One region of the Blastococcus sp. SYSU DS0510 genome, then DNA from elsewhere that is predicted to be linked to it. Evidence: riboswitches for the same ligand, from Rfam matches in the RefSeq annotation. Region 1 holds a riboswitch; each other region holds the start of a gene.
The links. Region 1 has a riboswitch for S-adenosylmethionine ahead of thrC (threonine synthase). Riboswitches for the same ligand answer to the same signal wherever they lie in the genome.

Region 1 (5,833 bases):
GCTCGGCCCCGATCTTCTCCCAGGGGTCCTCGAGCTCGATCTCCTTGGCGATGCTCACACCATCGTTGGTGATGGTGGGCGCGCCCCACTTCTTCTCCAGGACGACGTTCCGGCCACGGGGGCCGAGCGTCACCTTGACGGCGTCGGCGAGGGTGTTCATCCCTCGCTCGAGGCCGCGGCGTGCCTCTTCGTTGAACGCGATCATCTTGGCCATGTGGTGATGTCCTCCGAGCGTGGATCGCTGCACGGCCGGTTGGTGCCCGCGACGGACGACACCAGTGGCGTGGACGCTCCTTCGGTCCACCGACCGGTGCCTCACCGTTCCGACCTGATTGGCACTCAAAGGGTACGAGTGCCAGAACCGAGTCTGGCACTCGACCCCGGCGGGTGCAAGGACGGACGGAGGCCCGGCCCCCTCGAGGGGGACCGGGCCTCCGGTGCTGTGGGTGTCTCAGGCGCTGCGGACGGCGTCGGCCTGCGGACCCTTCGAGCCCTGGACGACCTCGAACTCGACGCGCTGCCCCTCGTCGAGGCTCTTGTACCCGTCCATCTGGATGGCCGAGTAGTGGACGAAGACGTCCTGGCCGCCGTCGACGGCGATGAAGCCGAAGCCCTTCTCGGCGTTGAACCACTTCACGGTGCCCTGTGCCACGTGTGCTCCCACGTTTCGTGCGTGCGGACGGCCCCTCTGGATCGGGGGACCGGGCCTAGCTCTTCCGCCCGCATATCACGAACATGGAACTGGAACCGCGCGAGAAGGTACATCAGCACCCACCGGGTGCACGTGGTTCTCCGCCGCTGTGTTGCCGGATCGGGCGACGCGGATCAGCCGATGAGGCCGGCGGCCCGCACCGACTTCAACGACGGCTCCACCCGGTGGGTAGGGCCGACGACCGGCTCGAGCGGGTCGAGGGTCTTGAGCCCCTCGCCGGTGTTGAGGACGACGGTCTCCTTGGCCGGGTCGAGCTGCCCGCCCTCGACGAGCTTGCGCAGGACCGCGACGGTCACGCCGCCGGCGGTCTCGGCGAAGACGCCGGTGGTGCGGGCGAGGTCTCGGATGCCCTGCACGATCTCGTCGTCACCGACGCGGGCCACCGCACCCCCGGTGCGCCGGATGGCGTCCAGGGCGTAGGGGCCGTCGGCGGGGTTGCCGATGTTCAGGGATTTGGCGATCCCGGTCGGCTTCACCGGCTTGACGACGTCCCACCCGTTGTCGAACGCGGTGGCGATCGGGTCGCACCCGGCCGACTGGGCGCCGAAGATCGTCCACTCGGAGGCCTCGACGATGCCGGCCGCGGTCAGCTCGCGGAAGGCCTTGTCGACCTTGGTCAGCAGCGAGCCGGACGCCATGGGGATGACGACCTGGGCGGGGATGCGCCAGCCGAGCTGCTCGGCGATCTCGTAGCCCATCGTCTTGGAGCCCTCGGCGTAGTAGGGCCGGACGTTCTGGTTGACGAACGCGGTGTCCTCGAACTCGTCCGTCTCGCCGAGCTCGCTGGTCAGCCGGTTGACGTCGTCGTAGGAGCCGTCGACGGCGACCAGCGTCTGGCCGTAGACCGCGGACTGGACCACCTTGCCGGGCTCGAGGTCGCTCGGGATGAAGACGAACGACGGCAGGCCGACGCGGGCGGCGTGCGCGGCCACCGAGTTGGCCAGGTTGCCGGTGGAGGCGGCGGCGATCTTCGTGTAGCCCAGCCCCTTGGCGGCGGTCGCGGCCAGGCTGACCACGCGGTCCTTGAAGGAGTGGGTGGGGTTGGCGGAGTCGTCCTTCACCCAGAGGCCGCCGGTGAGCCCGAGCTCGGCGGCGAGCCGGTCGGCGCGGACCAGCGGGGTCATGCCGGGGTCGAGCGTGACCCGGTCGGCCGGGTGCTGGCCCACCGGGAGCAGGGCCACGTAGCGCCAGATGTTCTGCGGCCCGGCCTCGATCTGCTCGCGGGTGACGGCCTTCATCAGCTCGGGGTCGTAGTCGACCTCCAGCGGGCCGAAGCACTCGGCGCAGGCGTGCTGGGCGATGAGGCCGAACGTGGCGCCGCAGTTGCGGCAGACCAGCCCGCGGGCCGGACAGGGCGGCACCGGGCCGCCTGCGCTGGAGTCGGCCTGGGCGGAACCGGGAGCGGTGAGGGTCATGCGACGACTACCTCCTCATCTTCCCCGCTGCGGGCCGTCGAGCCGCGCGGGACGGAATTGGCACCTCCCGCCCGTCGCGCGGAGCGCTGCAGGCGGCGGTTGCCGGGGCTTCATCGGGCCGTGTCCCTCTGCCCCTCTGGATGAGTGAACGGCGTGGACTCTACCTCCCACCCCTGGTGCAGAACCGGAGCGGCTCCGGCGCACGGACCCCGTGGCGGACGGCGCCCGACGGCCGGACAGGATGGCCTGGTGAGCGCGCGCGTCGTCTACACCGACCTCGACGGCACGATGGTGGGGCCGCGGGGCTCCTTCTGGCACACGGAGGGGCGGGAGCTGACCGACGGGCCGGCCGGCGCGCTGCTCGAGCTGCACCGCGCCGGGGTGGCGTTGGTGCTGGTCAGCGGCCGCACCTACGAGCAGGTGGTGGAGGCCGCGCGCATCTTCGCGGCCGACGGCGCGATCGCCGAACTGGGCGCCACCATCGGCTGGGGCTCGGGCCGGAACACGCACCGGCTCCGCGGCGCGCTGCCCCCGCAGTACGGCGACCGGACGCCGATGGAGGTCATGGCCGAGCTCGGGATCGTCGAGGACCTGTTCGCCGAGCACCCCGGCCGGATCGAGTGGCACGCGCCGTGGCACGCCACCCACGCCGCGGACGCGCTCCTGCGCGGCCGGCTGGACCCGCTCGCCGTCGACGCCTGGCTGGCCGAGCGGGGGGCGGGCTGGCTGACGCTCAAGGACAACGGCGCGATCCAGCGGGCCTCCTGGATGGGGCTGGATGCCGACGCCGGGCCCCCGCGGGTCTACCACCTGATGCCGCGCGGCATCTCCAAGGGCGCGGCGATCGCCTGGGACCTGGAGCGGCGCGGCCTCTCCCCCGCCGACGCCGTGGCCATCGGGGACAGCGTCAGCGACCTGGAGATGGCGCCCGCGGTGGGCCGGTTGTGGATCACCGCGAACGGCGCCGCCGCCGACGGCATGGCAGACGCGCTGGCCGCCGTCCCGAACGCCTCGGTCACCGCAGCCGCGATGGGCGAGGGCTGGGCCCAGGCCGTGCGGCAGAGCCTGTGACGCCTCGTCGTGCCGAGTGGGCCCCGGAGGGGTCCCCGCAGGCGCGACGCAGCGGCTCCACGCCGGCCGGGACGGCACCTGGCCGCGGTGCCGCCCGGCAGGGCGACAGCTACGACGTGACGTCGCGGCGGGCGAAGTGCCGGAAGCCCAGTGCGGTGAAGACGGCGATGTAGACCAGCGACTGGATGACGCCGCGGAACAGGTCGCCGTCGTCGACCGGCGTCTGCAGCAGGTCGGTCCAGGCGAACTCCTCCGCCGTCGGGAACCAGTCGCGGATCGAGCCCAGCTGCTCCACCTGGTCGAGGATCGCGAAGACGACCATGGTGAACACCGCGCCGCCGACCGCGGCCAGCGGCGCGTCGGTGATGGTGGAGAACCAGAACGCCAGCGCGCCCACGACGAGCAGGTGGACGGCGAGGTAGCCGAGCATCCCGGCCAGCCGGAGCATGCCCTCGCCCTGGTCGATCCCCACGCCGACGGGCGTCGTGATGTCGCCGAAGCCGAAGGCGATGCCCCCGGCGACCACCGCCACCGCCGCGAGCGTGAGCAGCGCGGCGACGGACTGCACCAGCGCGGCCAGCCACTTCTGCCGGAGCAGCCGCATCCGCGGGACCGGGGTGGCCAGCGCGTACCGCAGCGACCCCCACTGCGCCTCCACGGCCACGGTGTCACCGAAGAAGAGCGCGTAGACCACGACGAGGAAGAAGCCCGTGGTCGCGAACAGCACGAACAGGGTGAAGTTCAGGCCGCTCGCCGTCGCGACGTCCACCAGGTTGATCCGGGTGTTCTCCGCCGCCTCCTCGCTGGCGCCCAGCTGCAGCGCGGCGATGAGCACCAGCGGCAGCGCGACCATCAGCGCGAAGACGCCGAGGGTGCGCCGCCGCTTGAACTGCCGGCGCAGCTCGACCGACAACCGCAGCGTGCGCTCGGGCCGGTAGCCGGCGACCGCGCCGGTCGGCTGCACGTGCTGTGTCATGGCTCGACTCCGGCCTCGATCCGCTCCTCGGTCGCTGGTGCTCCCCGCGATGCCCGCTCGACCGTCGTCCTCGCGGGTGCCCGTCGTCATGACTCCCCCACCAGCGCCAGGAAGGCGTCCTCGAGCCGGCGTCGCGGCGTGAACTGCTCGACGGCGACCCCCGCGGCCACCAGCGCCTGCAGCACGTCGGCGCGCCGAGCGCCCTCGAGCTCGGCCACGAGGCCCTCGTCCGTGCGCCCGGCGGTCACCCCGGGCAGCGACGAGAGGACGGCGACCGCCCGGTCGGTGTCGGCCTCGTCGGCCAGGCCGACCAGCACCGAGCCGCCGGTACCGACGATCTCCTCCACGGTGCCCTGCGTGATCTTCTGCCCCTTCGCCATGACGACGACGTGGCTGCAGGTCTGCTCGATCTCGCTGAGCAGGTGGCTGGAGACGATCACCGTGCGGCCGGTGGCGGCGTAGGAGCGCAGCACCTCGCGCATGGCGTGGATCTGCGGCGGGTCCAGCCCGTTGGTCGGCTCGTCGAGGACCAGCAGGTCGGGCAGCCCGAGCATCGCCTGGGCGATCGCGACCCGCTGGCGCATGCCCTGGCTGTACCGGCGCACCGGCCGGTCGATGGCGGCGCCCAGCCCCGCGATCTCGATGGCCTCCGCCATGTGCGCGTCCTCGGCCGGACGTCCGGTGGCGGCCCAGTAGAGGGTGAGGTTGTCGCGGCCGGAGAGGTGCGGCTGCAGGCCGGTGCCCTCCACGAACGAACCGAGCCGGGAGAGCACGGGGGCGCCGGGGCCGGCGGCGTGCCCGAAGATGCTGATCCGCCCCTCGGTGGGCTTGATGAGGCCCATCAGCATGCGCAACGACGTGGTCTTGCCGGCGCCGTTGGGCCCGAGCAGGCCGAGCACCTGGCCGCGCCGCACCTCGAACGAGAGGTCACGGACGGCGACGAAGCCGTCCTTGTAGGCCTTGGTCACGCCGGTGAACCGCAGCGGGACGTCCTCGCCGTCCGGCTCGACCTGGGAGATCTGCCGGCGCCGGCGGGCGCCCCACCAACGGGCGGCGAGCCAGCCGAGCAGGCCCAGGCCCGCGAGGACGGCGAGCAGCACCCACCAGCGGGAGGAGCCGGTCGTGGCCTCGCTGCGGCCGTCCACCTCGGGAGCGGCCAGCGTCGCCTCGCCCGCGGCGACGCCGTTGGGGGCGACGTCGGAGGCGAGCCCGACGGTGTAGACCGCCGCCTCGTCGGGGAGCGCGAAGGCCTGGTCGGTGGAGGAGACCAGCACGCGCATGGTGTGGCCGGTCTCGAACCGGTGAACGATGCCCGGGAGCGTGACGCTCACCCGCGTCGGCGCGGTGGGGTCGGTGGAGATCCCGGTGAGCGAGAGGGGGGCCACCAGCCCGCCCGGCAGGGTCGTCGCGCCGTCCGGGCCGACGTCGTAGAGCTTGGCGAACAGGGTGGCGCTGCCGCTGGGCGAGGCGACCGCGAGGTCGACCGTCGAGGCGCCGACGACCTCCACCGGGGCCTCCAGCGGGGCGCTGTCGAAGGCGGCGTACTGGCCGGGGATCTCCGCGGTCGTGCCGCCCAGCGCGGAGGTCAGCGCCCCCAGCCCCGGCACGGTGGTGAGCGCGGCGGGCGTGCCGCCGGCCGGGGTGACGACCGGCTGCACG
Region 2 (4,113 bases), on a different contig from region 1:
CGAGCGTACCAAGCCCGCCGCGGGGCGGGCGCGGGGGGGGGCCCCCCCCCCCGGCCCCCCCACCCCAGGCGGTCAGAACGCGGCGAGGACGGCGCCCTCGTAGTTCTGCTCGATGAACTGCCGCACGTCCTCCGAGTGCAGCAGTTCCTCCAGCTCCTGGATGCGCTCGTCGCCCTCGTCGCCGGTGCGGACCACCAGGAGGTTGGCGTTGGGGTTGCCCTCGCCCTCCTCCAGCGCCAGCGCGTCCTCGGCCGGGACCAGGTCGGCCTCGATGGCGTAGTTGCCGTTGATGACCGCGATGTCCACGTCGGCCAGCGACCGGGGCACCTGCGCGGCCTCGACCTCGGAGATCTCGAGGCTCTTCGGGTTGCCCTCGATGTCCAGCGAGGTCGGCGCGGCGTCGCCGGTGTCGGCGAGGGTGATCAGGCCGTTGGCCTCGAGGAGCCGCAGCGCCCGCGCGGCGTTGGTCGGGTCGTTCGGGATCGCCACGGTGGCGCCGTCGGGCAGGTCGGCGAGGTCGGTCAGCGTGCTCGAGTAGATGCCGAGCGGCTCGATGTGCACCGGCTCCAGCGCCTGGAAGTCGTAGCCGGCGCTGGCCTCCTGCGCCTCCAGGTACGGGATGGTCTGGAAGTAGTTGGCGTCCAGGGAGCCGTCGTCCAGGGCGACGTTGGGCTGCACGTAGTCGGTGAACTCGACGATCTCCAGGTCCAGGCCGGCGTCCTCGGCGAGGTTCTCGTCGATGTAGCGCAGGATCTCCGCGTGCGGGACCGGGGAAGCGCCGACCCGCAGCGGCTCGTCGGCCGCGGAGAGCTCGGCGTCGCCGCCGCAGGCGGCGAGCAGGGCCGTCATCGCCGAGGCGGCGAGCAGGGCGGGAAAGCGGGTGCGCATGGTGGTGGTTCTCCTCGGGAGTGGGGTGCGACGGCGGCCGGGTGGCCGCCGTGGAGGTCGGGTCAGGCGTGCGCGAGCGAGCGCGCCCAGCGGTCGCCGGCCCACTGGAGGGCCTGGACGATGACCAGCAGGAGGACGACGGTCGCGAGGGTGATGTCGGTGCGGAACTGCTGGTAGCCGAAGCGGATGGCGAAGTCGCCCAGCCCGCCACCACCGACCGCACCGGCCATGGCCGAGTAGCTGATCAGCGCGACGACGGTGATCGTCACGCCGGCGACCAGCGACGGCCGGGCCTCCGGCAGCAGCACGGTGCGGACGACGTCGCGCCGGCGGGCACCCATGGACAGCGCCGCCTCGACCTTGCCCTCCGCGACCTCGCGCAGGCTGGTCTCCACCAGCCGGGCGAGGAACGGGACGGCGCCGATGGTCAGCGGCACGATCGCCGCGGTGGAGCCGATCGTCGTCCCGACGATGCCGCGGGTGACCGGGGCGACGAGGACCAGCAGGATGATGAACGGCAGCGCGCGGCCGAGGTTCACGACCAGGCCGACGAGCCGGTGCAGCAGCGGCCGCGGGGCCAGCCCGCCCGGCGCGGTGACGGTGAGCAGCACGCCCAGCGGGACCCCGAGCAGCACGGTGACCAGCGCCGCGACGCCGACCATGTAGAGGGTCTCCCAGGTCGCGTCCAGCAGCTGCGGCCAGATGCGGTTCCAGTCGCTCACCGGGCCACCTCGGCGGACGCGGCCACGCGCTCGACCAGGACGCCGCCGGCCCGCAGCCGGTGCACGGCGTCGTCGAGGCCCGCCATCCCCCCGCTGACCCGCAGGAGCAGCCGGCCGTAGCGGCCACCGGCGACGGTCTCCACCGATCCGCCGGCGATCTCGACGGCCAGGTCGAGCTCCCCGATCAACGTCCGGAGGACGACGGTCTCCGGGGTCCGGTCGGTGACGGTCACCCGCAGCAGGGCGCCGTCGTGCCCGGCACCGGCGTCCGCGACCGGTGCCGGGAGCAGGGCATCGCCCAGCGGGGAGCCCGGCCGGGTGAGGACGTCGGCCAGCCGGCCGCCGTCGACCACCCGCCCCCGGTCGAGGAGCACGGCGCTGTCGCACACGGCCTTGACGACGGACATCTCGTGCGTGATCAGGAGGACCGTGAGTCCGAGCTCGTCCCGCACCCGGCGCAGCAGCTCCAGGACGCCGGTGGTGCTGGCCTGGTCCAACGCGGACGTGGCCTCGTCGCAGAGCAGCACGTTCGGGCGGACGGCGAGCGCGCGGGCGATCGCCACGCGCTGCTTCTGGCCGCCGGAGAGCTGGGCGGGGCGGGCGTCGGCGCGGTCGCCGAGCCCCACGAGGTCGAGCAGCTCGCCGGCCCGCCGTCTGCGCTCCGTCCGGCCCACGCCCGAGAGCTCCAGCGGGTGCTCCACGTTGCCCGCCGCGGTGCGCGAGTCGAGCAGCTCGAAGTGCTGGAAGACCATCCCGATGGAGCGCCGCGCCTGCCGGACCTGCTCGTCGGGCAGCTCGGTGAGCACCTGCCCGTCGACGGTCACCGAGCCCGACGTGGGCCGCTCCAGCAGGTTGACCAGGCGCACCAGCGTGCTCTTGCCCGAGCCGCTGGGGCCGACGACGCCGGCGAACTCGCCCCGGGCCACGGACAGGCTGACGCCGTCGACGGCGACGACCTCGCCCGCCCGCCCGCGGGCGGGGAAGACCTTGCGGACGTCCTTCAGTTCGATCACGGGATGCGGTCCTCGGCGATTGAGCAGGCACGGGCGGGCGGCGACGCCGGCGACGGCGTGGCGGCCCGCGGTGCGTGGCGGTGGGGGCTGCACGCCCGCCGTCGAGCAGGGCGGGCGTCGCTAGGAGGCGGGAGGCCTCAGCGGCACATGGCTGTGCCGGTGCGGCACAGGTCGACGTGCCGGCGGGCCCACGAGAGCAGCTCGTACCGCATGGTGTTCCTCCATCGGTCCTGGCAGTAGCACCCGCGCCCGCCGATGCGGGGGGTTGCTGCGACGTCGACGAGCCAGGTCTCTCAGCCGCTCCGGATGGTTGCGGCAGCGAGTCTACGGACCTGATCCGGGCGTTTCCCCTCCGCGACCTGCGACGTCACTCACACAGCGCACTCGCAGCCGCTGTTCAGCCGGGTCGCGGGTCGGCGGCCGAACGTGGTCCCCCACCACGACGAGCCCGACCCAGGAGAGCCCATGCCCCCGTTGCCGACCGGCTCCACCCCCAGCTTCGAGGGGCGCCCGCTGCCCCGGCCGGACGAGGAGGTGGTCGACCAGGGGCTGGGCTTCGACCTGGGCACGCTGCTCAGCCGCCGGCGGCTGCTGGCCGTGCTGCGTCTCGGCGCGGCGGGCGCCGGCCTGGCCGCCTGCGGCGCCGGCTCCTCCGCGGCCACCGGTGCCTCGTCGACGACGGGCGCCACCACGGCGTCCGGGGAGATCCCCGACGAGACCGCGGGCCCCTACCCCGGGGACGGGTCCAACGGGCCGGACGTGCTCGAGCAGAGCGGCATCGTGAGCAGCGACATCCGGTCCAGCCTCGGCGGGTCCAGCGGCACCGCCGAGGGGGTGCCGATGACGCTGGAGCTGGTGGTCCGGGACCTGGCGAACGGGGGCGTGCCCTTCACCGGCGTCGCCGTCTACGTGTGGCACTGCGACCGCGACGGCGGCTACTCGATGTACTCCGACGGGATCACCGACCAGAACTACCTGCGCGGCGTGCAGGTAGCCGACGCCGACGGTCGGGTGCGGTTCACCAGCATCGTCCCGGCCTGCTACCCCGGGCGGTGGCCGCACGTCCACTTCGAGGTCTACCCGGACGAGGGCAGCGTCACCGACGCGGCCAACGCGATCGCCACCTCGCAGGTGGCGCTGCCCAAGGACCTCTGCGACGCCGTCTACGCCACCAGCGGCTACGAGAGCTCGGTGCGCACCTTGGCGCAGGTGACGCTCACCGGCGACGGGGGCTTCGGTGACGACGGCGGCGGGAGCCAGCTGGCCACCGTCACCGGCGACGTCGCGAGCGACTACACGGTGACCCTGCCGGTCGGCGTCGACACCACCACCGCGCCGACCGGCGGCGGGACGGGCGGGCGACCTGGCGGGGCACCGCCGAACCGGCCGTCCTGAGGGACGCAGGGCCGTCCGCCTCTTCCCCGGGAAGTGGGCGGCTCCTAGCGTCGCATCAGGACTCGGAAGCCGCTGCGCTGCCGGCTCGGGTTCCA
Region 3 (4,113 bases), on a different contig from region 1:
AAGCGCCGGACGCCCAGCGCGTCGGCGAGCGCCGCCTCGGCCCGGACCTGGTCGCCGACGGTGATCTCCGGGAAGCGCGAGCCCCACGCTCGCCCGTCGGGCGCGGGTGACGACGGCCCGGTCGTCCCCTGGCAGCCGCCCAGGACGTTCGCGCAGACGACGAAGAACCGGTCGGTGTCCAGCGCGGCGCCCGGGCCCACGACGCCGCCCCACCAGCCGGGCGTCGGGTGCCCCGGCCCGCGGTCGCCGACGACGTGGCTGTCGCCGGTGAGCGCGTGCTCGACCAGCACGGCGTTGCCGCCGTCCGGGGCGAGGGTCCCCCAGGTCTCGTAGGCGATCCGCACGCCGGGCAGGCTGCCGCCGCGCTCCAGCTCGAACGGGGCGGGCAGGTCGAGGAAGCGCCGGCCGCCCGCCGGATCCCCCTCGGCCCACCCGCCCACGTCAGGCGGACTTGGCGGCGCGGAAGCCGGCCTCGAGATCGGCGAGGATGTCCTCGATGCCCTCCAGGCCCACGGCGAGGCGCACCAGGCCCGGCGTGACGCCGGTGGTCAGCTGCTCCTCGGGGGTGAGCTGGGAGTGCGTCGTCGAGGCCGGGTGGATCACCAGGCTGCGCACGTCGCCGATGTTGGCGACGTGGCTGTGCAGCTCCAGGGCCTCGACGAACCGCTTGCCGGCCTCCACGCCGCCGTGCAGCTCGAAGGTCAGGACGGCGCCGGCACCCTTCGGCGCGTACTTCTGCTGCGCGGCGTGCCACGGCGAGGACGGCAGCCCCGGGTAGTTCACCCGCTCGACGGCGTCGTGGGCCTCGAGGAACTCGGCCACCCGCTGCGCGTTCTGCACGTGCCGCTCCATGCGCAGGGAGAGCGTCTCGATGCCCTGCACCACCAGGAAGGCGTTGAAGGGGGAGACCGCGGGCCCCAGGTCGCGCAGCAGCTGCACCCGCGCCTTCAGCGCGAACGCCGGTGCACCGAGGTCGGCGTAGACGACGCCGTGGTACGTCGGGTCGGCGGTGGTGAACATCGGGTGCCGGCCGCCGGTCCAGTCGAACGACCCGCCGTCGACGATGAGCCCGGCGATGACGGTGCCGTGGCCGCCGAGGTACTTGGTGGCCGAGTGGACGACGATGTCGGCGCCGAACTCCAGCGGCCGGACCAGGTAGGGCGTCGCGATGGTGTTGTCGACGATGAGCGGGACCCCGTTGCGGTGGGCGACGCCGGCGACGGTCTCGATGTCGAGGATGTCGCCCTTCGGGTTGCCGATCGACTCGGCGAAGAACGCCCGGGTGTTCTCCTGCACGAGGGACTGCCAGTTCTCCGGGTCGTCGGGGTTCTCGACGAAGGAGACGGTGATGCCCATCTTCGGCAGCGAGTGGTGCAGCAGGTTGTAGGTGCCGCCGTACAGGGACGCCGACGCGACGAGGTGGTCGCCGGCCTCGGCGAGGTTGAGGATGGCTAGGGTCTCCGCGGCCTGGCCGGAGGCGACGGCGAGCGCGGCGACGCCGCCCTCCAGCGACGCGACGCGCTGCTCCAGCGCATCCTGCGTCGGGTTCATGATCCGCGTGTAGATGTTGCCCATCTCGGCCAGCGCGAAGAGGTCCGCCGCGTGCTGGGTGTCGCGGAACTGGTAGGCGGTGGTCGCGTAGATCGGCAGCGCGCGGGCGCCGGTCGTGGGGTCGGGGCTCGTGCCGGCGTGGATCTGCCGGGTCTCGAAGCTCCAGCTCTGCGGGTCGGTCATGCGCCGTCTCCTTCGCTCGCGGGAGATCCCGCGGCGCACGGGAGCTCCGTCCTTGCCGGGGGCGGGGCGCCGACCGGCCGGCTCTTCCCCTGGAGCACCTCAGACGGAGTTGAGGTTGCCGGGCAGCCAGCCAGGTGCTTCGCGCTGCCTCTCAGGAGCCGACGTGATCCTAGGACGCCCCGCCGGGCGACGCACACCCGCCCGGACGCGGGCAGCGATGTCCCACGTGAAACAGCGGCCCACGGTCCTAGGAACCGGGCGCGGTCTCCTCGCCCGTGCCGCCGGTCGGCGCGGGAGCGGTCGTCTCCGGCGCCGTGGTGGTCGTGCCCGGCGCGGTGGTGGTGGGCGCGGAGGGCGAGGTGGTCGGCTCGGGCTGCTGCGTCGTCGTCTCCGGCTCCTCGGTGGGCTCCGTCTGCTCGGTCTGCGCCGGCTCGGTCGTGCCCGTCGGCTGGGTCGGCTCGGTGACCGCCGTCTCCCCGGTCGCGGGCGCGCCCTGGGCCGGGGGCTTGACGTTCAGCCAGAGGGCGAAGACCGCCACGAAGAGGATGGCGAGCACGACGGTGGAGGTGCGGGCGCGGCCCAGGTGCCGGGGGATCGCCGCCCACCAGCCGTGCCGCGGCGCCGGCGACGGCGAGTCGGTGGGCGAGCCCGGCGCGGCGGCGGGGGCGGTGCTCACGGTGGGCTCCTCGGAGGCGCGGGCGGCCGGGTCGCGGCGCTCGTCGGGTGTCTTCACCGGACCCCCTCCTGGACGGCCGTCGCGCCGTCCTGCGCCAGGGGCGCCGCCGTGGGCGGCGGTACCTGCATGCCCTGGCTGCGGAACGCCTGCACGATGCGGGCGCGCAGGTCCCGGCCCACCTCGAACTGCTTGCCGGGCAGCGTGCGGGCGACCACCCGGACGTTCACCTCGTCCAACCCGAGGGTCTCCACGCCCATCACGGTGGGCGGGTCGAGCAGCAGCGGCCGCATGGCCGGGTCGCGGAACGCCTCCCGGCCCACCCCGCGCAGGACCTCGTTGGCCCGGTTCACGTCGACGGTGGTCGGCAGGGGGACGTCGACGACGGCGCGTGCCCAGTCGCGGGACAGGTTGATGACCTTGACGATCTGGCCGTTGGGGATGGTCACGACCTCGCCGTCGGGCGAGCGCATGCGGGTGACCCGCAGCGTGACGTCCTCGACCGTGCCGTTCGCGGGGTCGCCCCCGCCGACCACCTGGATCGAGACGACGTCCCCGAACCCGTACTGGCGCTCGGTGATGATGAAGAACCCGGCCAGCACGTCACCGACGATGCGCTGCGCGCCGAAGCCCAGGCCGACGCCGAGCACGGTCGCCGGCGCGACGAGGCCGGTCACCGGGATGCCGAGGCGGTCGAGGATGAAGAAGACCGAGATCGAGTAGATGAGCACGACCAGGGCCCAGGTGAGCACCTGGGTCAGCGAGTGGCGGTGCTTGGCGGCCTCCGACCGGACGAGCGCGTCGCCGCCGGTGGAGTTCCGGTCGATCCGGTCGGTGATCTTGTCGCCGACCCAGCCGACGAAGCGGGCGAGCAGCACCGACCCGAGCCCGATGAGCACGACCTCGAGACCGCGCCCGGCCAGCCAGTCCAGCACGTCTCTCAACGCGTCCACGTGGCGGCACTCCGTTCGTCGGGGGAAGCGACCCTCCCACCATGCTCACCGCCGGACGACGATGCCAGCCCGACCCGCCGGGTCGCGCGTCCGGAACGGCCGGGCAGGCCGCTGACCTGCGGCGGAGTGGCTGCGGAGAGATGACTCACGCCGGGCTCACCGCGGCTCGACGAACAGCGACTGGCTGGACCGGCCGATCGCGCCGTCGGCGTCGAACAGGACGGCGAAGCACTGCGCCGCCCCGGCGCCGCCGTGCACGGTCGTGGCGTCCATCCCCAGCCACTCACCGCGCGGCGGCCGGTGCAGGGCCACGGTGAGGTCGACGTTGGCGAACGTCGCCCGGGTCCAGTCGAGCGTCGCCGAGATGCCGCTCGCGGCGTCGGTCATCACGAGCAGGTGCTGCAGCGGCGTCATCGGCTCCCCGGCCACGAGGGCGCACTCCGGCCGGGTCCACGCCGTCGCCGGCCCCGGCCCGTTGAAGGTGCCGGCGGCGAACCGCCAGTCGAGCGCCCGGTGGTAGGCCACCTCGCTGCTGAAGAACGCCGCACGCTCGGCGCGGCTCCCCTCCGGCCCGGCCGGTGCCGGGTGCGGCTGCTCGGTCTCCGCCGCGGCGTCGTCCCGGCAGCGCATCCGCCAGGCCGACAGCCGCATGAGCGCCGCGCCCCCGGCGTCGAGGACCGCCTCCACCAGCTCGATCCGCCGGCCGGGGCGGACGACCGACGTGCGCACCCGCACCGGGCCGACCGGCACGGG

Region 2: another riboswitch for S-adenosylmethionine. It lies ahead of ACI79P_RS21630 (putative leader peptide); the one in region 1 lies ahead of thrC (threonine synthase).
Region 3: another riboswitch for S-adenosylmethionine. It lies ahead of ACI79P_RS07220 (bifunctional o-acetylhomoserine/o-acetylserine sulfhydrylase); the one in region 1 lies ahead of thrC (threonine synthase).

What each region holds. Positions count from the first base shown of each region.
Region 1 covers NZ_JBJHAC010000002.1:262,269-268,101, forward strand. Annotated here, with positions in the region: gene groL (chaperonin GroEL) at 1-214, opposite strand, end outside; gene ACI79P_RS02835 (cold-shock protein) at 452-652, opposite strand; gene thrC (threonine synthase) at 826-2,127, opposite strand; SAM riboswitch class I at 2,140-2,274, opposite strand; gene ACI79P_RS02845 (HAD family hydrolase) at 2,377-3,198, shown strand; gene ACI79P_RS02850 (ABC transporter permease) at 3,308-4,174, opposite strand; gene ACI79P_RS02855 (alpha/beta fold hydrolase) at 4,261-5,833, opposite strand, start outside.
Region 2 covers NZ_JBJHAC010000051.1:372-4,484, reverse strand. Annotated here, with positions in the region: gene ACI79P_RS21645 (MetQ/NlpA family ABC transporter substrate-binding protein) at 73-888, opposite strand; gene ACI79P_RS21640 (methionine ABC transporter permease) at 951-1,610, opposite strand; gene ACI79P_RS21635 (methionine ABC transporter ATP-binding protein) at 1,607-2,623, opposite strand; gene ACI79P_RS21630 (putative leader peptide) at 2,761-2,835, opposite strand; SAM riboswitch class I at 2,842-2,936, opposite strand; gene ACI79P_RS21625 (dioxygenase family protein) at 3,089-4,018, shown strand.
Region 3 covers NZ_JBJHAC010000006.1:141,145-145,257, forward strand. Annotated here, with positions in the region: gene metX (homoserine O-acetyltransferase MetX) at 1-440, opposite strand, end outside; gene ACI79P_RS07220 (bifunctional o-acetylhomoserine/o-acetylserine sulfhydrylase) at 442-1,734, opposite strand; SAM riboswitch class IV at 1,778-1,893, opposite strand; gene ACI79P_RS07225 (hypothetical protein) at 1,982-2,467, opposite strand; gene ACI79P_RS07230 (mechanosensitive ion channel family protein) at 2,464-3,360, opposite strand; gene ACI79P_RS07235 (thioesterase family protein) at 3,517-4,113, opposite strand, start outside.